DNA from 2 places in the Silvania sp. genome. Region 2 is predicted to be linked to the other one. Evidence: predicted binding sites of a transcription regulator. Region 2 holds the regulator's gene; the other holds the start of a gene.

Region 1 (11,599 bases), on a different contig from region 2:
GTCCAGCGCACCTTTGTGAAATTCGATGTTGGTGTAACCTGCCGCACGAAGGTTATCCAGTGCTTTCTGATGCACCCCTTCGACCAGCAGAAATTTAATCTTGTCTTTCTCCAGTGATACCTTTGCCATTTACCCGACCCTGTCTGATTGTCTGAACTATGTTGTGCTGGATTTGAATCCGCTCCAGCCAACATATCAAAAAAAACTATTGCAGCAATATGAACGTTTGCGTCGGGACTCTGAAGAAAAGTCATCCAGCGTGAATTGGCAGTGAATAATGCTAAGGAAAAATACGAATGCGGCAGGATCGTCAGAAGACCATCAGAAATGTGATACAAGTCACCGAATATGGCCTTTGCAAAAAAAGTTAGCGGGGGGAGGCTCCCCCCGTCAGATCATTTCACGATGGTTTTGACGCCATCGGCAGTGCCAATCAGTGCGACATCGGCACCACGATTGGCAAATAACCCTACTGTTACCACGCCTGGCAGGCCATTAATGGCATTTTCCATCGCGATAGCGTCCACAATTTCCAGACCGTAAACATCGAGGATCACGTTGCCGTTATCCGTTACCACACCCTGGCGGTATTCCGGACGGCCGCCCAGTTTGACCAGCTCGCGCGCAACTGCGCTGCGTGCCATCGGGATCACTTCAACCGGCAGCGGGAAAGTACCCAGAATATCGACCTGCTTGGAGGCATCGGCGATGCAGATAAACTTGTCGGCCACGGAGGCAATAATTTTCTCGCGCGTCAACGCCGCACCGCCGCCTTTTATCATCTGCATATGGCCGTTAATCTCATCCGCGCCGTCGACGTAAATCCCCAGACGATCCACTTCGTTCAGATCAAAAACAGTGATACCGAGGCTTTTTAGCTTTTCCGTGGAGGCATCTGAGCTGGATACTGCACCCTCGATCTGGCCCTTCATCGTACCCAGCGCATCAATAAAGTGTGCTGCCGTAGATCCAGTGCCCACGCCGACAATGGTGCCCGGCTGTACATACTGGAGAGCGGCCCATCCTACTGCTTTTTTCAGTTCATCCTGCGTCATGATCTCTTGCCTGTGGTGTTTTTTGCGTGACGCGCATTATAGAACATTCACCTGTGCCATGTGATCTGCGAGGTCACCAATTTCGTCTGTATCAAACATAAATTTATGTCATAGTGCGACGTAATGAACTATTTGGGAGTCAGCCAGAGCAATGAAACGTCCGGACTACAGAACACTACAGGCGCTTGATGCCGTTATTCGTGAACGCGGATTTGAACGCGCAGCGCAAAAGCTGTGTATTACGCAATCCGCCGTCTCACAGCGAATCAAACAGCTTGAAAATATGTTCGGGCAGCCGCTGCTGGTTCGTACCGTACCGCCGCGTCCCACCGAACAGGGGCAAAAACTGCTGGCCCTGCTGCGTCAGGTTGAACTGCTGGAAGATGAGTGGCTGGGCGATGAACAGACCGGCTCGACACCCCTGCTGCTGTCGCTGGCGGTTAACGCCGACAGTCTGGCCACCTGGCTGCTGCCTGCGCTTGCGCCGGTCCTGGCCGACTCCCCGATCCGTCTGAATCTGCAGGTAGAAGACGAAACCCGCACCCAGGAACGTCTGCGTCGCGGCGAGGTGGTTGGCGCAGTCAGTATCCAGCCGCAGGCGCTGCCAAGCTGCCTGGTGGATCAGCTGGGAGCGCTGGACTACCTGTTTGTCGGTTCCAAAGCCTTTGCCGATCGCTACTTCCCCAACGGCGTGACCCGCGCCGCACTGCTGAAAGCCCCGGCCGTGGCCTTTGACCATCTTGATGATATGCATCAGGCATTTCTACAGCAGAACTTTGACCTGCCGCCGGGCAGCGTGCCGTGCCATATCGTTAACTCATCAGAAGCTTTCGTCCAGCTGGCACGTCAGGGCACTACCTGCTGCATGATCCCGCATTTGCAGATTGAGAGAGAGATTCAGAACGGCGAACTTATCGATCTGACGCCAGGCTTACATCAGCGCCGCATGCTTTACTGGCACCGTTTTGCGCCGGAAAGCCGCATGATGCGCAACGTGACTGATGCGCTGCTGGCGCACGGGCATAAGGTGTTGCGACAGGACTAACGAAAAACCCTCTCCTTTATGGGAGAGGGTACGTGAAGGGCTATTACTGAGCTTTTGGTGCGCTTTCAGGCTGCTGCTGAGCCTGCGCAGGTTCAATCTGGAACACCACGTCAACCTGATCGTCGAACTGAATCGTCGGCTGCTCGTAAGTTTCCTGGGCAGATACCGGCGCGGCATCCGCCTTCATCATGCGTACCACCGGGCTCGGCTGATAGTTAGAGACGTGATAGCGTACGCTGTACACCGGTCCCAGCTTAGTGTTAAAGCCAGAAGCCAGCTGCTGTGCCTGACGCAGCGCATCATCAATGGCAGCTTTACGCGCTTCATCTTTGTATTTTTCTGGTTGCGCAACGCCCAGTGAGACAGAACGGATTTCGTTCAGGCCCGCCTTCAGTGCACCATCCAGCAGCGCATTCAGCTTGTCGAGCTGACGCACCGTGACTTCGACAGTCCGCACCGCACGATAGCCTTTCAGAATGCTTTTGCCATTCTGGTAATCATAATCTGGCTGGGTGCGCAGGTTCGCGGCGTTAATGTCTTTCTTGGCGACCTGGTTCTGTTCCAGGAACGAGAGATATTGCGCAACACGGTCATCTGCCTGTTTCTTGGCGGATGCTGCATCCTTTGCAGAAGCATTCACCTCAATGGCTAACGTGGCGATGTCCGGTACGGCATCCACGCTTGCGGTTCCTGTGGTGACGATATGTGGGCTGTTAGGCAATTCGTTTGCCTGTGCCGACACTGCGCCAAAACTGACTAATGCCGCGAGGGCGAGTACGTTAAACTTCACTGTTATTCCTCCATGTTGCGAAGAGTGCCCGTTTTACAGGGCGCATGCCAGCAAGCTTAGCGTTTCATACTCAGATGTCCATAAGAGAACGCTTAGTTAAGCAGGCTCTGGATATGACCTATCCCATCTTTCGCCAGCTGGATCGCGATCACCCACATCACCAGTCCCACCAGAATATTGATGATGCGTTGGGCTTTCGCCGTGCGCAGGCGCGGGGCCAGCCAGGCCGCAAGCAGTGCCAGACCAAAGAACCACAGGAAAGAGGCGCTGACGGTGCCCAACGCGAACCAGCGTCTGGGCTCCACATCCAGCTGTCCACCCAGACTACCCAGCACCACAAAAGTATCCAGATAGACGTGCGGATTGAGCCAGGTTACCGCCAGCATGGTAACGATGATTTTCCAGCGCCCCTGCTTCATCACCTCGGCGCTGGCCAGCTCCAGATTACTGCTCATCGCTGTTTTTAGCGCGCCAAAGCCATACCACAATAAAAATGCGACGCCACCCCAGGTGACCAGCGCCAGCAGCCACGGCGACTGCATCAGCAGCGCGCTGCCGCCAAAAATTCCCGCGCAGATCAGCAGCAGATCGCTGACCGCGCATAGGAAGGCGATCATCAGATGATACTGACGGCGAATCCCCTGATTCATCACAAACGCATTTTGTGGGCCGAGGGGCAGGATCATCGCCGCACCCAAAATAAGCCCTTGAAAATAATAAGTTAACATAACAAGAATTCCGGTAAATCGTCTTAAGCGCAGACTATACCGCGAGGGAATCATTAGAGGAAATTGAAAATATTAATCATAAATAAGTAATGTTAATAATGCGTGCATTTGCGATCCGACAGAATCAGATTTCAACAAGAGTGTTACTGCTTCGCCCTGAGTATGCTGCCAGTATCTCCCTCTCTTTGCCTGAGGATCTGTATGAAACGTACCGGATGGGTTTTCTGTCTCTTTGCCGCGTTCGTCTTGCCTGGGGTCGTCAAAGCACAAACCACGCTGCGCTACACCGACCACGAACCTTACGGGAATATGCGCACTCACATTATCAAGAACACCTTTTTCAACGCGATTGAGCATGAGTCTCAGGGGCGGATCAAAATTGATGCCCACTGGAACGGCGAAATTAGCAGCAGTTATAACGCGCTCGAAACCCTGTCGCAGGGAGAACGCGCAGATATCGGTATTGTGGTTCCCGAATATAACCCTGAACAGCTCCCGCGCCATCAGCTGTTTAAAAGCTTTCCGCTGGGTCCGGATAGCGGCAATGCCCAGGTGCAATTCTTTCACCGCGTATTTAGCGAGTATCCGCAATTCGCCGCTGAGCTGGATAACAATAACCTTGTGATGCTGCAATTTTTCCTCGGTTATCCGGCGGCATTTTTTACCACCAGATCTGGTGTTGGGCCTGCGCAGCTGACAGGCACGCGGTGGCGCACCGCCAGCTTCTGGCATCAGTCGTTTTTACGTAATGCTGGCGCCACGCCGGTTACCCTGCCGTGGAACAGCAAGATTGTCGATGCGCTACAAAAGGGGCAACTTGATGGGCTGCTGGTGAATGTGGACAGCGGTGACGATATTGGTGCGCCGCGCGCCGCGCCCTATATTCAGCTTTCTCCTGCTCTCTGGCTGGGTCATGTCTATCTGCTGGTGATCAATAAACAGACCTGGAATGCGCTTTCACCCCAGGACCGAGCTGCGATCCAACGGGCTGCGGCATCGACGGAACACGCCCTCGGCTCCTGACTTGATACCAGCCTGAATCGCATGGCGAAGCAATTGGAACAGCAAGGCGCGCACGTTCACTTTCTTTCACGCAAAGAGCGTAATCTCTGGCGGGATGCGACACGATATCAGCAGGTACAGGCCAGGTGGATTGAACAGCAGGAGAGTAAAGGGGTAACGGATGCAGGTGGGTTATTACAGTCCGTCAGCACGCTGCTCTCAGACTCGATAAAGGAAAATCAATAACAGAGCCCGCGTACTGGCGCGGGCTTTGTTGATAACCGGGGGCGTTATTCCGCCCCTTCCTTCACACGCTTAAAGTTCACATCCATCTGCGGGTACGGGAAGCTAATGCCGTTGGCATCAAAATCACGCTTCACGCGTTCCAGCACATCCCAGTACACGTTCTGCAGGTCGCTGCTGTTGCTCCAGACGCGCACCACAAAGTTGATCTGGGAAGCACCCAGCTCATTCAGGCGTACCGTCATTTCGCGATCTTTAAGAATGCGTTCGTCAGACTCGATGATGTCAGTGAGCAGTTGCTTCACCTTATCGATATCGGAATCATACGCCACGCCAATAATGAACTCATTACGACGTACCGGCTCGCGGGAGAAGTTGATGATGTTGTTGGCGATGATCTTACCGTTCGGAATCACAACGATTCGGCCATCGACGGTGCGCATGGTGGTAGAGAAGATCTGCACCTGCAGCACAGTCCCTGCCACGCCGCCCAAATCAACATATTCACCAGAGCGGAAAGGACGGAAAGTCACCAGCAGCACACCGGCCGCCAGGTTGGAGAGGGAGCCCTGTAGAGCCAGACCGATAGCCAGACCGGCGGCACCGAGAACCGCAATCACCGAGGCCGTCTGCACCCCTACGCGCCCCAGCGCGGCGATCAGCGTAAAGGCAATAATTCCGTAACGCACCAGCGCAGAGAGAAAGTCCGCCACCGTGGCATCAATATGACGCGCGCGCATCAGGCGATTGACCGTATTCGACACGATACGCGCCACGATCATCCCCACGATGATAATCGCAATGGCCGCGACGATATTGACGGCATAACTCAGCAGCAACGCCTGATTGCGCACCAGCCAGGAGCCCGCGTTATTGATGCTATCTACAACACCGAGATCTTCCATTCAATTTTCCTTATCTAAGCCAGACCATAAAAAAACACTCCCTCATCAAGGCAGGAAGATGAGTAAAGGGTAAACAAAAAGCGAAGATTTTGCCAAACAGATCACAAAAAGAGCCGTTGCAGCTCGTTGAAAAGGCGAAAAAAAAGCCCGCACTCAGTGCGGGCTTTTGACGCTTTCAGCAGCTCAAATTACAGAACGTCAACCGCGTTCAGCTCTTTGAATGCCTGCTCCAGACGGGTAATCATAGAGGTCTGAGCAGCACGCAGCCATACGCGCGGATCGTAGTATTTCTTGTTCGGCTGGTCTTCGCCTTTCGGGTTGCCCAGCTGGCCCTGCAGGTAAGCTTCGTTGGCTTTGTAGTAGCCCAGAATACCGTCCCATGTTGCCCACTGGGTATCGGTATCGATGTTCATTTTGATAACACCGTAGCTTACAGAGTCTTTGATTTCCTGAGCAGAAGAACCGGAACCGCCGTGGAAGACGAAGTTCAGGCTGTTGTGCGGCAGGTTATGTTTCTTGGAAACATAGTCCTGAGAGTCGCGCAGGATAGTTGGGGTCAGTACCACGTTGCCTGGCTTGTACACACCGTGTACGTTACCGAAGGAAGCTGCGATAGTGAAACGTGGGCTGATTTTGCTCAGCTCGGTGTAAGCGTAATCAACGTCTTCTGGCTGAGTGTACAGGGCAGAAGCGTCCATGTGGCTGTTGTCCACGCCGTCTTCTTCACCACCGGTGCAACCCAGTTCGATTTCCAGAGTCATGTCCATTTTGGACATGCGCGCCAGATATTTAGAGCAGATCTCGATGTTCTCTTCCAGAGACTCTTCAGACAGGTCGATCATGTGAGAAGAGAACAGTGGCTTACCGGTAGCCGCGAAGTGTTTTTCACCCGCGTCCAGCAGACCGTCGATCCACGGCAGCAGTTTCTTCGCGCAGTGGTCAGTGTGCAGGATAACCGGAACACCGTAGTGCTCAGCCATCTGGTGAACGTGATGTGCGCCAGAGATTGCGCCCAGGATTGCTGCACCCTGAGGAACGTCAGTTTTCACGCCTTTACCCGCGATGAACGCCGCGCCGCCGTTAGAGAACTGTACGATAACGGGTGCTTTAACTTTGGCTGCGGTTTCCAGAACGGCGTTGATGGAGTCGGTACCCACGCAGTTAACGGCTGGCAGAGCAAAGTTGTTTTCTTTAGCTACCTGGAACACTTTCTGAACGTCATCACCGGTGATCACGCCAGGTTTTACGAAATCAAAAATTTTAGACATGTTACGAGTCCTGTATCTTCGGCCTTGGAAAGGGGCGTGCTCTTAAAAGCGCGCTGAAAATTGGGCAGGTTTCCCTGCCCTGAAATGGCTTACTTCTTAGCGCGCTCTTCGAGCATCGCTACTGCCGGCAGAACTTTGCCTTCCACGAATTCGAGGAATGCGCCGCCGCCAGTGGAGATGTAGGAGATCTTGTCGGAAATACCGAACAGATCGATAGCTGCCAGGGTGTCACCGCCGCCAGCGATAGAGAAGGCTTCGCTGTCTGCAATCGCGTTAGCCACGATTTCAGTACCTTTGCGGAAGTTAGGGAATTCGAACACGCCAACCGGACCGTTCCACAGAATGGTTTTTGCGTCTTTCAGGATGGCAGCCAGTTTCTCTGCAGAAACGTCGCCCAGGTCAAGAATCTGCTCTTCATCTTTGATGTCAGCAACAGATTTCAGCTCTGCGGTTGCGGTTTCAGAAAACTCTGTTGCCACGCGAACGTCAGTCGGAACCGGGATATCGCAAGTGGTCAGCAGGCGTTTTGCTTCGTCAACCAGGTCAGCTTCGTACAGGGATTTGCCCACGTTGTGGCCCTGAGCGGCAACGAAGGTGTTGGCAATACCACCACCGACGATCAGCTGGTCAGCAATTTTAGACAGGGAATCCAGAACGGTCAGTTTGGTAGAAACTTTAGAACCACCAACGATAGCCACCATTGGACGAGCAGGCTCTTTCAGCGCTTTACCCAGTGCTTCCAGTTCGTCAGCCAGCAGTGGACCTGCGCAAGCAACGTCTGCGAATTTACCGATACCGTGAGTAGAAGCCTGTGCACGGTGAGCCGTACCGAAGGCGTCCATGACAAACACGTCGCACAGTGCAGCGTATTTTTTGGACAGGGCTTCGTCGTCTTTCTTCTCGCCTTTGTTAAAGCGAACGTTTTCCAGAACAACCAGTTCACCCGCAGCGACTTCAACGCCGTCCAGGTAGTCTTTAACCAGACGTACCGGGCTGGACAGTTTGTCTTTCAGGTAATTAACAACCGGCAACAGAGAGAATTCTTCGTTGTACTCGCCTTCGGTCGGACGACCCAGGTGGGAGGTGACCATCACTTTTGCACCCTGCTTGAGCGCCAGTTCGATGGTTGGCAGAGAGGCACGGATACGCGCATCGCTGGTGACTTTCCCATCTTTAACCGGTACGTTCAGATCTGCACGGATGAAAACGCGTTTACCTGCCAGATCCAGATCGGTCATCTTAATTACAGACATGGTGAATCCTCTCATTGATTCTAAAGTTTTGCAGACGCACGACGCGTCTTACCTGAAACCTTGTGCAGCCATTGCTAACGTGGTGTCGAGCATCCGGTTAGCAAAGCCCCATTCGTTGTCGCACCAGACCAGCGTTTTGATCAGGTGCGCCCCACTCACGCGCGTTTGCGTGCCATCAACAATGGCGCTGTGCGGATCGTGGTTAAAATCTATTGAGACCAACGGTAATTCCGTATAGTCAACTATACCATGAAATGCTTGCTGCGCCGCTTTTTGCAGCAACAGGTTGACCTCGCAGGCTTTTACCGGTTTCTTCACGGTAACGCTGAGGTCGATTGCCGTGACGTTGATGGTCGGGACACGCACGGCAATGGCTTCAAAACGGTCATGAAACTGGGGGAAAATTCGGGTAATGCCGGCCGCCAGTTTGGTATCCACCGGGATGATCGACTGACTCGCTGCACGCGTGCGTCGCAGGTCCGGATGGTATGCGTCAATGACCTGCTGATCGTGCATCGCGGAATGGATCGTAGTAACCGTACCCGACTCAATGCCATAGGCATCGTCCAGCAGTTTGATGACCGGAATAATACAGTTGGTCGTGCAAGAGGCGTTGGAGACAATGCGGTGTTCCGCGTGCAGCTCATGGTGATTGACGCCGTAAACCACAGTGGCGTCGAGATCGTGGCTGCCAGGATGTGAAAAGAGCACTTTCCTCGCGCCAGCCGCCAGATGGGCCTCGCCGTGTTCGCGATTGCCGTAGACGCCGGTGCAGTCGAGAACCACATCCACACCCAGTTCACGCCAGGGTAGTGCCTCGATCGTCGGTTCATGCAGGATGCGAATCACGTCGTCGCCAACGAGCAGTTGCTCTCTTTCCTGACGAACATCCCAGGCAAAGCGTCCATGGCTGGTGTCATATTTCAATAAATGCGCCATGCCCGTAGCATCCGCCAGTTCATTGATTGCCACCACGGTGATTTCCGCACGACGCCCGGATTCATACAAAGCACGAACCACGTTGCGTCCGATGCGACCGAAGCCATTTATCGCTACGCGTACGGTCATAAGTCTCCTGCAAGGCTTTCCCTGATTTTAGGTGGCTGACAGAGTAATCCAGCAGCGCGCCGAGGGGAATCCTCGCCTGTCACAAACTCCAACTGATTGGTCAATTGTCGAACATTTAATCGACTGAAACGCTTCAGCTAGAATAGGCGAAACCAGGAATAAAGGGAATGACTGTCCAGACCAATAAGCCAGCTATATGACGCACGTCACATTTCACAGCTGATTATCACGGATTTTATTCCATATTCCAGAATCGCGCATAAGCGTAGCAATATCTTTTCGTTGCCGCGGCGTAAATCCTGATTTATATCAGAAAGCCGATCAGCCCGCGTGGATATCATCTGCGCCACGTCCGAGTCTCGGAGTCCTGCAACGTATGACTATGCTTCATTTTTCTTCCTCCGCAGCGCGGTTTTATGCGCTTCGTCTGCTTCCCGGCCAGGAAGTCTTTACCGGATTACACACCTTTGTGCAGCAGCACCAGCTCCGCGCCGCCTGGATTGCCGGATGTACCGGGAGCCTGACAGACGTTGCCCTGCGCTACGCCGGACAGGACGCCACCACGCAGTTGACGGGCACGTTCGAGGTGATCTCACTCAATGGCACACTTGAGCTGACCGGCGAACATCTGCACCTCAGCGTCTCTGACCCGCAAGGGGCAATGCTGGGTGGGCACATGATGCCAGGCTGCACCGTGCGCACCACCCTTGAGCTGGTGATTGGCGAGCTGGATGCGCTGGCGTTTAGCCGCCAGCCCTGCGCCCTTTCCGGCTATGACGAACTGCATATCTCATCCCGTTAATCGACAACACAATAAGAGGTGCTCTAATGGCGCGTCGCCCGTTTTCCAGTCAGTCTTTAGTTCTGATCGTGATCGCTATTGCCATCAATATGGTGGGGGGACAGCTGATTAGCATGCTCAAACTCCCTATTTTTCTCGACTCCATCGGCACCTTAATCAGCGCGGTGCTGCTCGGCCCGGTGATTGGCATGCTAACCGGGCTGCTGACCAATTTGCTCTGGGGACTGTTAACCGATCCGATTGCCGCCGCCTTTGCGCCAGTGGCGATGGTGATCGGCCTGGTTGCCGGTTGGCTGGCGCGCGCGGGCTGGTTCCGTACCCTGCCAAAAGTGGTCGTCAGCGGGGTCATTATTACTCTGGCGGTCACGGTGGTTGCGGTGCCGTTACGCACCGCGCTCTTTGGTGGCGTAACCGGCAGCGGTGCCGATCTGTTTGTCGCCTGGATGCATTCCGTCGGCCAGGGCCTGGTGGAGTCTGTCGCCATTACCGTGCTGGGCGCCAATCTGGTCGATAAGATCCTGACGGCGGTACTGGTCTGGATGTTGCTGCGCCAGCTGCCATTGCGCACTACTCGCCAGTTCCCGACGATGTCAGCAGTGCGCTAAATGCACCCGTTTACGTCGTTAACGCTATGGGCGCTGGCCGCAAGCAGCACATTATTGCTGCCTGCCCAGACCCTGTTGCCGGTTTACAGTGCGGCCACTTTCCTTTGCCTGCTGGTGCAGAAACCGACGCGTCAACGGGCAAAATACGTTGCCTGGCTGATGCTCTCTCTGGGCACGGGGCTGTGGCTGGTGCATGGCGGCTGGCTGACGGAGTGGATCAGCGGCCAGCCTCGCGATCCGCAGCGTTGGGCGCATGCCATCACCCTGTGGCTACGCATTCTGGCGATTGTGTCGACGTCGCAGCTGTGGATGGCGTATGTGCCGGTGCAGCGATTTATCCGGGCGCTCTTCGCCTCGCGCCTGCCGCCGGGGATGGCTTACCTGTTTGCCGGCCCGCTGCTGGTGGTCGAACAGCTTAAGCGCCAGCTGGCCATTATTTATGAAGCCCAACGCGCCCGCGGCGTGCCGCTGGATGAAGCCTGGCATCAGCGCCTGCGCGCAATGCCTGCGCTGATTGTGCCGCTCACCCATAATGCACTGAACGATTTAGCCGTTCGCGGCGCGGCGCTGGATATGCGCGGCTTTCGCCTGCATCGCAGACGCACCACGCTGTGGGCACCACAGGACAGCGTCTTACAACGTATGGCGCGCTACGGCATGCTCCTGCTGATAGTCGCGGAGACAGGGGTCTGGATATGGTTACGCTAGAACAGTTTCGCTATCTTCCTACTCACGCCACGCGCACGCCTTCCTGCTTTGATTTCAACTATTCCGAACCGGGGATGGTGGCGATTTTTGGCGATAACGGCAGCGGGAAAAGTACCCTCGCCCAACT
Region 2 (11,599 bases):
GTTTGCGGTGTGCAGCGCTGCCAGCGGACCGCTGTGCGCCACAATCGGACCCGTGACCACGAAGGTCAGCATGGTGCCGATGGTGCCGCAGGTCAGGACAAAGTTAACCAGCTTCGGCGAGGCCACTTTAGTCTGCAGAGAGCCCAGGGTAATGAGTGAGGTATAAATGGCGCTGGAGAAAAAGCCGAGCGTCATAATGAACCACGGCATCTGCTCTGCGGTGCCGTTGATAAACAGGTACATCAGCACGGTTGCCGCACCCGCCAGGACGGTGAGGATCCGCTGCAGGTCGAAGTAGCGCAGGATAAAGCTGAACGCCCACATACCGAACATGTATGACATCCAGAAATCGCTCACCAGCTGTCCGGCATCGTTCAGGCTCATGCCCAGCCCTTTCGCATACTCCGGAACCCAGGAGATAAAGCCCAGCTGGCCGAGGATGTAGCACAGGGCGGCTACCGACAGGAACAGCACGCCGATCCCCCATTTCTCTTTCACCACCGGGTTGTCGTTCTGAACAGCTTTTTTGCCGAGTACCGGGAATTCACAGCCGAAGGTCAGCACAAAAATGGCCACGTAGACCAGGCCGATGCAGGCATACACCCAGTACCACTCGATGCTGCGCGCCAGCAGAACGGCGGCAACCATCGGGAAGATCATCCCCGCCATGCTGAAGAAGGAGTCGGTGAACAGCAGGCGTGCGCCGCGCTGACGGCCTTCATACATATGGGTAATGAGGAAGGTCCCGATCGACATGGTGATCCCGCTGACCAGTCCGAGCACGAACATGGCGGCGGAGAACAGGGCGATGCTGTGGCTGAGCATCAGTCCTGCGACGGCGGCGACCATCAGGACAAAGCCAAAACGCAGCTGTGTTTTCAGGGGAACGATCTCCATCAACCAGGCGTTGAGGAAAATAGAGATCAGGATCCCGGCATTAAGGAAGGTAAAGGTGTTACTCATACTGGAAACGGGCAGATTGAAATAGTCTGCGATATTCCCCATCACCATCCCGGTGACGATCACTAACGCACCGGTAAGGGCGTAGGAGAAGAAGCTGATCCATGTGAGCTTGATACGATTGCTGTTAGTCATGACTGGCCTGTGAATAGAAATGTAAAGCGCATTGACGGCGCTGCGAACGGGCAGATTTTAGTCGTGAATGTGATCTAATTAAATCTTTTGTGAGAAATTAAATATTAATTGCAGCAATGAGTGTGATTAATGTCGCATCGTAATTGCCTGCAACCATTGGCCCGATGGTTACATCTGTTTCAAATTCGTAAAATTAGGTAAATGGCTGGCCTATGCCCATACTGCTCTTTAGAATCAAGCCACTCGCTTTCTTTACTGCGCTTTGTTAAGGAATTCTCATGCTCAAATCAACCCTGGCGGCTGTCGCGGCTGTACTTGCCTTATCTGCTCTTTCTCCTGCTGCGCTGGCAGCCAAAGGAGACCCGCACGTTCTGCTGACCACCTCTGCTGGTAATATTGAGCTGGAACTGAATAGCCAGAAAGCTCCCGTTTCTGTGAAAAACTTCCTCGACTACGTTAACAGCGGTTTTTACAACAACACCACATTCCATCGCGTGATCCCGGGCTTTATGTTGCAGGGCGGTGGTTTCAATGAGCAGATGCAGCAGAAGCAGCCGAACCCGCCAATCAAAAACGAAGCGGATAACGGTCTGCGCAACACCCGTGGCACCATCTCCATGGCGCGCACTGCCGACAAGGACAGCGCGACCAGCCAGTTCTTCCTCAACGTGGCGGATAACGCCTTCCTCGACCACGGCCAGCGTGATTTTGGCTATGCGGTATTTGGTAAAGTTGTGAAAGGTATGGACGTGGCCGATAAAATCTCTCAGGTGCAGACCCATAACGTCGGCCCTTACCAGAATGTACCGACAAAACCGGTTGTTATCCTCTCCGCTAAAGTTCTGCCTTAATCGTTGATTGCGCGGGCATCTGTTGTCCGCGTTGCCTTTCCCTTCCTGCGAAACCGCAGTTTGCTGCTTATACTTGTGGCAACACGGGCCCATTCAGGGAGGTAACAGGTGAAAAAACTCACTGACAAGCAAAAATCCCGTCTCTGGGAACAGCAGCGAAACGCAAATTTTCAGGCCAGTCGACGTCTTGAAGGGGTCGACAGCCCGCTAGTCACACTCAGCGCAGCCGATGCGCAGGTGCGCCTTGAGGAACTCAGGAGGCACTATGAGCGATAAATTTGGCAATGGCCGCGATCCCTACCTCTATTCCGGGCTGAACGTGATGCGTAACCGGCTGGGCATTCGTCAGGCCGAGCGCCTGGCGCAGGCGGCATATGAATTAACCGCCCTGCGCGCCGCGACGTTAACCCTGGGGCCGCCCTCGCGCGGTTTGCCGCACCTGTGTGCCCTTCACCAGCATCTTTACCAGGATATTTTTGACTGGGCGGGTGATATCCGGGAGATCGATATTTATCAGGGTGATACCCGATTCTGCCACTTTGCCTATATCGAAAAAGAGGGCAATGCCCTGATGCAGGATCTGGAGGATGAGGGCTACCTCGTCGGGCTGGCGAAAGAGGCCTTTATTAACCGCCTCAGTCATTACTATTGCGAAATCAACGTCCTGCATCCGTTTCGCATTGGTAACGGCATTGTGCAGCGGATCTTCTTTGAACAGCTGGCGATCCATGCGGGCTACCAGCTCGACTGGCGCGATATCGATCCGGATGACTGGGCGCAGGCCAACCAGAGCGGGGCGATGGGGGATCTGAGCGCGCTCAATACAATCTTCAGCAAAGTGGTGAGCGAAGCACGGGAAACTGAGTAGAATAGGGCGGCCATTTTTTCGGGAGCCACCATGATTCTGCTGATTGATAACTATGATTCCTTCACCTGGAACCTATACCAGTATTTCTGTGAACTGGGTGCCGAGGTTATCGTCCGGCGTAATGACGCCCTGTCGCTGGCGGATATCGCGGCGCTCAACCCGCAAAAAATTGTGATCTCCCCCGGCCCCTGTACCCCGGACGAATCCGGCATCTCGCTGGCGGCTATCCGCCACTATGCCGGCACGCTGCCAATCCTGGGCGTATGCTTAGGCCATCAGGCTATCGCTCAGGCGTTTGGGGCGACGATCGTTCGTGCGGCCAGGGTGATGCACGGCAAAACCTCCCCGGTGACGCACACCGGTACAGGTGTATTCTGCGGCCTGAATAATCCCCTGACCGTGACCCGCTATCACTCGCTGGTGATTGACCCACCGACCTTGCCGGACTGCTTCGAGATTACCGCCTGGAGCGAGACCCAGGAGATTATGGGGATCCGTCACCGGGAATGGGATCTGGAAGGTGTGCAGTTCCACCCCGAGAGTATTCTCAGCGAGCAGGGCCATCAGCTGCTGGCTAATTTCCTCAATCGTTGATTTTTAGTTGCCATAAAGTGATTTTTTAAGCATATTTCGTGATTATATTTTCACTTCTGCTTCTTGCTTAAAAAAGGGTGGGGTTACATGGCAACTGAACAATCTGCAATTACGCGCGCGACATTCGATGAAGTTATTCTGCCAATTTATGCACCGGCTGAGTTTATCCCGGTAAAGGGAAAGGGCAGCAAGGTCTGGGATCAGCAGGGTAAAGAGTATGTTGATTTCGCGGGCGGCATTGCGGTGACGGCGTTAGGCCACTGTCACCCGGCGTTGGTTGAGGCGCTCAAAACCCAGGGCGAAACCCTGTGGCACACCAGTAACGTGTTCACCAATGAACCCGCACTGCGTCTGGGGCGTAAAATTATCGACGCCACCTTTGCCGAGCGCGTGCTGTTTATGAACTCCGGCACCGAAGCTAACGAAACGGCATTCAAGCTGGCGCGCTACTATGCGTCCACGCGCCATAGCCCGTACAAAAGTAAAATCATCGCTTTCCACAACGCCTTCCACGGCCGCTCGTTGTTTACCGTCTCCGTGGGCGGTCAGCCAAAATATTCCGATGGCTTTGGCCCTAAACCGGCAGATATTGTCCACGTCCCGTTTAACGATCTGCATGCGGTTAAAGCGGTGATGGACGATCACACCTGCGCGGTGGTGGTTGAACCGATTCAGGGCGAAGGCGGTGTGATGGCGGCGACCCCTGAATTCCTGCAGGGGCTGCGCGATTTGTGCGACCAGCACCAGGCGCTACTGGTCTTCGACGAAGTCCAGAGCGGGATGGGACGCACCGGTGACCTGTTTGCCTACATGCACTACGGTGTGACCCCGGACATCCTGACCAGCGCCAAAGCGCTCGGGGGTGGTTTCCCGGTGAGCGCGGTGCTCACCACCCAGGACATTGCCTCGGCATTCCACGTGGGCTCCCACGGTTCTACCTACGGCGGCAACCCGCTGGCCTGCGCGATTGCTGGCGCGGCGTTCGACATCATCAATACCCCGGCAGTGCTGAACGGCGTGAACCACAAGCGCGAGCAGTTTGTGCAGCATCTTCAGCAGATCGATGCGCAATACGATGTCTTTAGCGACATTCGCGGCATGGGGCTGTTGATTGGCGCCGAGTTGAAACCGCAATACAAAGGTCGGGCGCGCGATTTCCTCCACGCGGCGGCGAATGCCGGTGTGATGGTGCTTAATGCAGGACCGGACGTGATGCGCTTTGCGCCGTCGCTGGTGGTTGAGGAGCAGGACATCGACGAAGGGCTGACGCGCTTTGCCAACGCGGTGAAGAGCGTTGTTCAGGCGTAAGCCTGTGCAAAGCCGGTATTTAATACGGCGTGCGTTTCAGAAGTCGGGTTAACCAGATGCCGTGATGCGGGCGCTGCCGCCATGCCACTGACGAAATGGTGTGCATGGTGTTCAGATGCCCCAGCACGCGCTGGAGATGTTGTTCCAGCGTGCTCATCGGGCCGTACGTCAGGGTTTCGGGTGCTTCCAGGATATTCTCATCGCCGCTTTCACCGGCTGAATCATATTCCAGACGCTGCTGACAGCGCTGAAGGGCAATTTCACACGACTGCAGATAACGCTGGGCCAGGTCTGGCGTCAGCATCGTATGCTCGCGCGCCAGGGTGGTCATCGCGTTGATATGCTCGACGATGAACTGGCTGTGCGTGACCCACAGTTTCATATCCGCCAGATAAGCCGAGTTAAAGCCGGGCTCCTGCATCGCCTGATTCAGCGAGTTGAACAGGGCGTTGTGCGCCTGGTTAACCTTCATGCGCTGCCAGGCCAGCGGCGTCGGCTGCGGATCGTCACTGAGGATCAGCCGGATAGCCTCCTGATCCGCTTCCAGCGCATCGTGGGCGTTCTGACGCAATAGCCCGCTTTGCCACTGCGGCCACAGCCACACCATCCCGCCAAAGGCAATCAGGCAGCCAATCAGGGTATCGACCAGCCTGGCGAAAATATACTGATCGCCATTCAGGGTGAGCAGCTGCAGGGTATACACCGCCGTGACCGTGAAGCCCACCATCGCCCAGCCATAGTTCTTGCGAATAAACAGGTAACTCACCAGCGTAATCACCAACATCCCCGTCAGCGTAAAACCTTCCGCCACGTGGAAGTGCAGGGCGATACCCGCAATAATCAGCCCTGCCAGTGTGCCGCCCGCCCGATGGAGGATGCGTACCCGTGTGGCGCCATAGCCGTTCTGGGTTACGAACAGCACTGTCATCAGGATCCAGTAGGGTTTTGGCAGATGCAGGGCAACGCCCATCAGGCTGGCGATACTCAGCATCACGCTGATGCGTGCGGCGTTGCGCAGGGCGGCGGATTTCAGCGAAAGATAGCTTCTCAGGGCCGGGATCAGCGGCAGGCGTTTCTGCTTATCTGCCATCAGGTCGCGTGGATAGAGTGGGCGCTGGGTTCGCAGCACGCGGGCAATGCGGCTGAAGTGCCATGCACAGAACTGGCCTACCGGGTTATCCGGATGCTGACGGGCGATTTTCTCCAGCGCACCAAGCTGCTTATCCATGGTGAAACGGGTAGGGTAGCGGTGATACAAAATATCGTCCGCCAGCACGCGCAGTCGTGCGGCAACCGTCCGGGCATTCCAGCGCAGTACCGATTCCGCATGGCTGCGCTCGACCAGCTTTTGCACCTCGTGCGGGTGATGCAGACTGACGGAGATATGCTCCTGCAGATCGAGTCCCACCTGGAAGGTGCGCAGCAGGCGTTTATATTCATGATTTTTATTGGCTGCCAGCATGTGCAGCTGCTGATAGCACTGGCTAATCAGATCCACGACCTTCTGCTGGCGGGCCAGCAGGGGAGGTAACGATTTTTCGGGATCGGTGTGTTGCGTCAGCAGGGTATATTTTGCTTCGCAATAATCGGCAAGCTGTTGATAGAGCAAACTCAGCGATTCACGCAGCGGTTGTTCGCGCCACAACCAGAACCAGAACCAGTTAAACAGCCCGTACCACAGGGTGCCCAGGGCATAGATCAGAAGCGGCGCCCAGATCGGCATGTTCCCCGCCAGGCTCAGGGTAAAGATGGCGGCAATCAGCGAGGCGGGCAGCAGACGTGCGTGCAACGAGCTTAATTCCGCTGTTACGCCCAGGGTCATCGCCAGTACGGTCAGAATTAGCGGTAGCGGGATATCCTGCGCCAGTAACAGCTGTACGGCCAGGCTACAGCCAGCAAACAGCGACCCGCCGACAATCAGGCGCTTGAAAAAGCGTTTATGCGGGGTATCGAGACCGGCGATATTGCAGCAGGCCGGAACGAGCGAAAAGAGCAGACCTTGTTGCAGATAGCCCAGGATCAAACCCACAGCCACAGGGAGACATAGCACCAGGGTTTGCCGCAGTGCGTAGTTAACTTCCGGGTGATAGATGAGTCTGCGCCACATGGGTGAGAGAGACAAAAACGGCGTGCCACCTTGCGATGTCACGCCGTTTGCACGGAATTAACGCGTTCCGTAGACCACGATAGTTTTACCGTGGGCGGAGATCAGGTTTTGATCTTCCAGCATTTTCAGGATACGACCCACTGTCTCACGAGAACATCCGACGATCTGACCGATTTCCTGACGGGTGATTTTAATTTGCATTCCGTCCGGGTGGGTCATGGCATCGGGCTGTTTCGCCAGGTTCAGCAGGGTCTGAGCGATGCGGCCGGTAACGTCCAGGAAGGCGAGGTTACCCACTTTCTCCGACGTGACCTGCAGACGGCGAGCCATCTGCGAAGAGAGACGCATCAGGATATCCGGGTTAACCTGGATCAGCTGGCGGAACTTCTTATAGGAGATCTCTGCCACTTCACACGCGGTTTTTGCACGAACCCAGGCGCTACGCTCCTGACCTTCTTCAAACAAGCCCAGCTCGCCGATGAAATCTCCCTGATTCAGGTAAGAGAGGATCATCTCTTTGCCTTCTTCATCTTTGATCAGCACTGCTACTGAGCCTTTGACGATGTAGTACAACGTTTCCGCTTTTTCACCCTGGTGAATCAGCGTGCTCTTCGATGGGTACTTATGAATATGGCAATGAGACAAGAACCATTCGAGAGTCGGGTCTGTTTGCGGTTTGCCAAGCACCATGCGCTGTTATCCTCTGTTATAAGCTATCTCCAGAGCCAGGATGTGCACCTTTTACTCTGGGGTTGCAATCGAATTCTTCCCCGTACCTGGGAAACGGGCTGTCACAAAATTAGCAGCCTGTAATGTGTGATGTCCTCTGCATACATGTGTAACGTCAATGTATTACTGTAGCATCCCGACTGTTTTAGCATAGGTTTTGCTGCGTGTCTCCTGGTGTCTCGCTTCAGCTTGATGCAGGTCGCCTTCCGTTGCCAGAATTGTTACTGGCGCGTAATCTGTCATGAAAAATGCAAACCTGGAGTGAATAAAATGCAAGCGCGTGTTAAATGGGTTGAAGGGTTAACGTTCCTCGGCGAGTCAGCTTCCGGGCACCAGATTTTGATGGATGGCAACTCCGGTGACAAAGCGCCAAGTCCAATGGAAGTGGTGCTGATGGCTGCGGGGGGATGCAGTGCGATCGACGTGGTATCGATCCTGCAAAAAGGGCGCCACGATGTGACCGACTGCGAAGTGAAGCTAACGTCTGAACGTCGTGAAGAAGCGCCGCGTTTGTTCACCCATATCAATCTGCACTTCCTGGTAACCGGCAAAGAGCTCAAAGATGCGGCGGTGTCCCGTGCGGTCGACCTGTCGGCTGAGAAGTACTGCTCGGTGGCGCTGATGCTGGAAAAAGCAGTCAAGATTACGCACTCGTATGAAGTGATCGAGGCGTAGGGCTTACGTAAAAAGCCGGGCGGCGCGTTGTACCCGGCCTACGGGCCCGGAATACACCCTCAGGCCCGGTAAACATCGCGCCACCGGGCACGAAATCAGGCGATCTTCTTCCCTTCCATTAGCCGCTGAACCAGTGGCGTCATGATCAGCTCCATTGCCAGCACCATCTTCCCGCCCGGCACCACCAGTGTATTCATATGCGAGATAAACGAACCCTGCAGCATGGCCAGCAGCCAGGGGTAATCGATCTCCTCCAGATTGCGGAAATGAATCACCACAAAGCTCTCATCCAGCGAAGGAATAGCTTTGGCGGCAAACGGGTTGGAGGTATCCACCGTCGGCACGCGCTGGAAGTTAATGTGGGTGCGTGAAAACTGTGGGGTGAGGAAGTTGATGTAATCTTCCATGGAGCGCACCACTGAATCCATTACCGCTTCTCGCGAGTGTCCGCGCTCGCTGGTATCGCGCGTCAGCTTCTGGATCCACTCCAGGTTGACAATCGGCACGACGCCCACCAGCAGATCAACATGGCGCGCCACGTCGTGCTGCGGCGTGACGACCCCGCCGTGTAACCCCTCATAAAACAGTACGTCGGTGGGTTCCGGCAGCGGCTGCCACGGTGTGAAGGTGCCCGGTACCTGGTTCCACGGCACCGCTTCATCGTAGGTGTGCAGGTACTTGCGCGCATGGCCCGTACCGCTGCGCCCATACTCGGCAAAGGTTTGCTCCAGCAGGCCAAAGTCGTTGGCATCCGGGCCAAAGTAGCTGATGTGTTTGCCTAAATCACGGGCCTTGCGAATGGCCATGTCCATTTCAGGGCGGGTATAGCGGTGAAAGCTATCGCCTTCCACTTCCGCTGCCCGGAGATGAAGCTGGGAGAAGATCTTGCGAAAGGCGAGGCTGGTGGTAGTGGTACCCGCACCACTGGATCCTGTAACGGCAATAACCGGATGTCTGGCGGACATAGCAACTCCCTGAATGGAAAGAGGGGGCGATCAGTCGCGAAACTGACCGCGAGGCATAATATTCACCGTTTCGTGTAGTTCTGACCACACCAGCACGGCTTCACCGCTTTTAAGCTGCTGTTTAACATCGGCGACTTTCATCTCCAGCGAGCGTTCATGTTCACCATAATCGGTGCCTTCGCGTAATACAAAGCTTTCAATCAGGCTATCCAGCGTTTCGGGAGCCAGATCCTGCCACGGAATCATCATTTTATTCTCTCCAGAAAAGAGGTTAGCCAGTCAGGGATGCGCGTTTCCAGCCACATCTTCGGTCGACGCAACGTCCCGCCGATAAAGCCGACGTGGCCTCCGTGTTCCGTCAACTGATACTGCACGTTTGCGGGCAGATGCTCCGGTGCCGGAATGGAGTGATGATCCATAAAAGGGTCATCCTTCGCATGGATGATCAGCGTCGGTTTGGTTATCTGATTCAGCAGCGGCATGGCGCTACACTGACGATAATAGTCGATGGCGTCAGCAAAGCCGTGAATCTTAGACGTTATCATATCGTCGAATTCACGCAGGCGGCGCATACGCTTAAGTTGTTGCAGGCTGACCGGCAAGGTATCCGGATAGGCTTTCAGCTTACGCGCGGCGTTGGCCTTGAGTAAGTTCAGTAAATAGCGCTGATAAACCCGCGAAAAGCCCTTTTCCATATGATAGCTGCACTGCTCAAGCATAAACGGCGCGGAGACAATCACCGCCGCATCCAGCGGAGCATTATCGCTCTCTTTAGCCAGCAGGCAGGCGAGCATGTTGCCGCCCAGCGAATAGCCGACGGCGGCGGTTGGGACGCTGCCAAAGTTGTCTCTTAGCCAGTGTAAAAACCAGGTGCCGTCTTCCGTTTCGCCGGAGTGATAAATACGCTCGCGACGATTTGGCTCACCGCTGCAGCCGCGAAAATGCATTACCACGCCGAGCCAGCCGCGCGCTTTCGCCGCGTGGATCAGGCCGTGGGCATACGGGCTGTGCAGGCTACCTTCCAGACCGTGAAACACCACCAGGCGCGGCTTGTGTCTGGCCTGCTCGGGATCTTCGCTCCAGGCTAAATCCACGAAATCACCGTCCGGTAGCTCAAGGCGCTGCCAGTGCGGCGCAAATTGCAGTTTTCGGCGCAAAATCCGGGGCAGCATGGTTTGCAGGTGCGGGTTCGCGACGCCCCGCATTGGCACGAATGCTGCGCTCTCTTCGGTCGAGATATCGAAATCTGATGGAATAACTTGGGTCATAACGATGCGATATTGATTCTTGTCAGTCATTTACTATACCTGCCGAATTGTACCCTGTTTATAAAAACGAGGGGCGTTTACCTCAGATTTAGCCCTTTCTGCCACCTCAGACATTTTTTCGCGCGGCGTGAACTGATCTCGATCACAAATCTTTGCCTCGATTATTACTCTCAGGCTAACGATTACGCTTTACGCTTAATTGATGCCTTTCTCACCAGAGCGCACACTTTGCACAGCGTTAAGCAAATCAGAATGATGTGCTGAATCAGGAGGTTAATAATGTTATCTGGGCAAACACCCGCCCGGGTCTGGAACACGCGACGCACTGAAAAAGCGCGACGCCTGGATTCCGTCCCGGTGCAAGGCAAGGTTCTGCCAACCGACGATCTTGTCGCCATGCTGGAAAAACTGATTGCCCCGGGCGACAAAGTCGTTCTGGAAGGCAACAACCAAAAGCAGGCCGATTTTTTGTCCCGCACGCTTGCCGAAGTGAATCCGCAAATTGTGCACGACCTGCATATGATCATGCCAAGCGTCGGTCGCAGCGAACATCTCGACATCTTTGAAAAGGGCATCGCCCGCAAGCTCGACTTCTCTTTCTCCGGCACCCAAAGCCTGCGTATTTCACAGCTGCTGGAAGACGGTCAGCTCGAAATCGGCGCGATCCACACTTACATCGAGCTTTATTCCCGCCTGTATGTCGATCTCTCGCCGAACGTGGCGCTGATCGCCGGGTTTAAAGCCGATCGCAAAGGCAATCTTTACACCGGTGCGAGCACCGAAGACACCCCGGCGCTGGTTGAAGCCGCCGCGTTCCACGACGGTATCGTCATCGCGCAGGTGAACGAGCTGGTGGACGACGAATGTGATTTGCCGCGCGTGGATATTCCAGGGTCGTGGATTGATTACGTGGTGGTGGCTGACAAGCCGTTCTTCATCGAACCGCTCTTTACCCGCGACCCGCGTCTCATCAAACAAGAACACATCCTGATGGCGATGATGGCGATTAAAGGCATCTACGCAGAACATCAGGTGCAGTCCCTGAACCACGGGATTGGTTTTAATACCGCCGCTATTGAGCTGCTATTACCAACCTACGGCGAACAGCTTGGCCTGAAAGGCAAAATCTGTAAGCACTG

The links. The regulator CRP, encoded in region 2, controls carbon source genes, mostly activating them, when cyclic AMP is high. The targets are predictions, from matches to a motif close to ATGTGANNNNNNTCACAT.
Region 1: a site for CRP is predicted at 9,552-9,569, ahead of epd (erythrose-4-phosphate dehydrogenase). Genes of this name have one in related genera too.

Annotation. Positions count from the first base shown of each region.
Region 1 covers NZ_JBOGBT010000066.1:106,611-118,209, reverse strand. The annotation lists gene serA (phosphoglycerate dehydrogenase) at 1-129, opposite strand, end outside; gene rpiA (ribose-5-phosphate isomerase RpiA) at 396-1,055, opposite strand; gene argP (DNA-binding transcriptional regulator ArgP) at 1,207-2,100, shown strand; gene ACRDD5_RS13425 (oxidative stress defense protein) at 2,144-2,890, opposite strand; gene argO (arginine exporter ArgO) at 2,983-3,618, opposite strand; gene ACRDD5_RS13415 (ABC transporter substrate-binding protein) at 3,820-4,641, shown strand; gene ACRDD5_RS13410 (small-conductance mechanosensitive channel MscS) at 4,911-5,768, opposite strand; gene fbaA (class II fructose-bisphosphate aldolase) at 5,957-7,036, opposite strand; gene pgk (phosphoglycerate kinase) at 7,126-8,289, opposite strand; gene epd (erythrose-4-phosphate dehydrogenase) at 8,338-9,357, opposite strand; gene ACRDD5_RS13390 (PPC domain-containing DNA-binding protein) at 9,734-10,159, shown strand; gene ACRDD5_RS13385 (ECF transporter S component) at 10,186-10,764, shown strand; gene ACRDD5_RS13380 (energy-coupling factor transporter transmembrane component T) at 10,765-11,472, shown strand; gene ACRDD5_RS13375 (ABC transporter ATP-binding protein) at 11,460-11,599, shown strand, end outside.
Region 2 covers NZ_JBOGBT010000108.1:65,328-76,926, forward strand. The annotation lists gene tsgA (MFS transporter TsgA) at 1-1,095, opposite strand, end outside; gene ppiA (peptidylprolyl isomerase A) at 1,374-1,946, shown strand; gene ACRDD5_RS21610 (YhfG family protein) at 2,055-2,222, shown strand; gene ACRDD5_RS21615 (putative adenosine monophosphate-protein transferase Fic) at 2,212-2,814, shown strand; gene pabA (aminodeoxychorismate synthase component 2) at 2,845-3,408, shown strand; gene argD (bifunctional acetylornithine/succinyldiaminopimelate transaminase) at 3,496-4,716, shown strand; gene ACRDD5_RS21630 (YccS/YhfK family putative transporter) at 4,736-6,823, opposite strand; gene crp (cAMP-activated global transcriptional regulator CRP) at 6,881-7,513, opposite strand; gene ACRDD5_RS21640 (OsmC family protein) at 7,823-8,227, shown strand; gene ACRDD5_RS21645 (phosphoribulokinase) at 8,323-9,192, opposite strand; gene ACRDD5_RS21650 (YheU family protein) at 9,223-9,441, opposite strand; gene ACRDD5_RS21655 (hydrolase) at 9,438-10,460, opposite strand; gene mdcA (malonate decarboxylase subunit alpha) at 10,740-11,599, shown strand, end outside.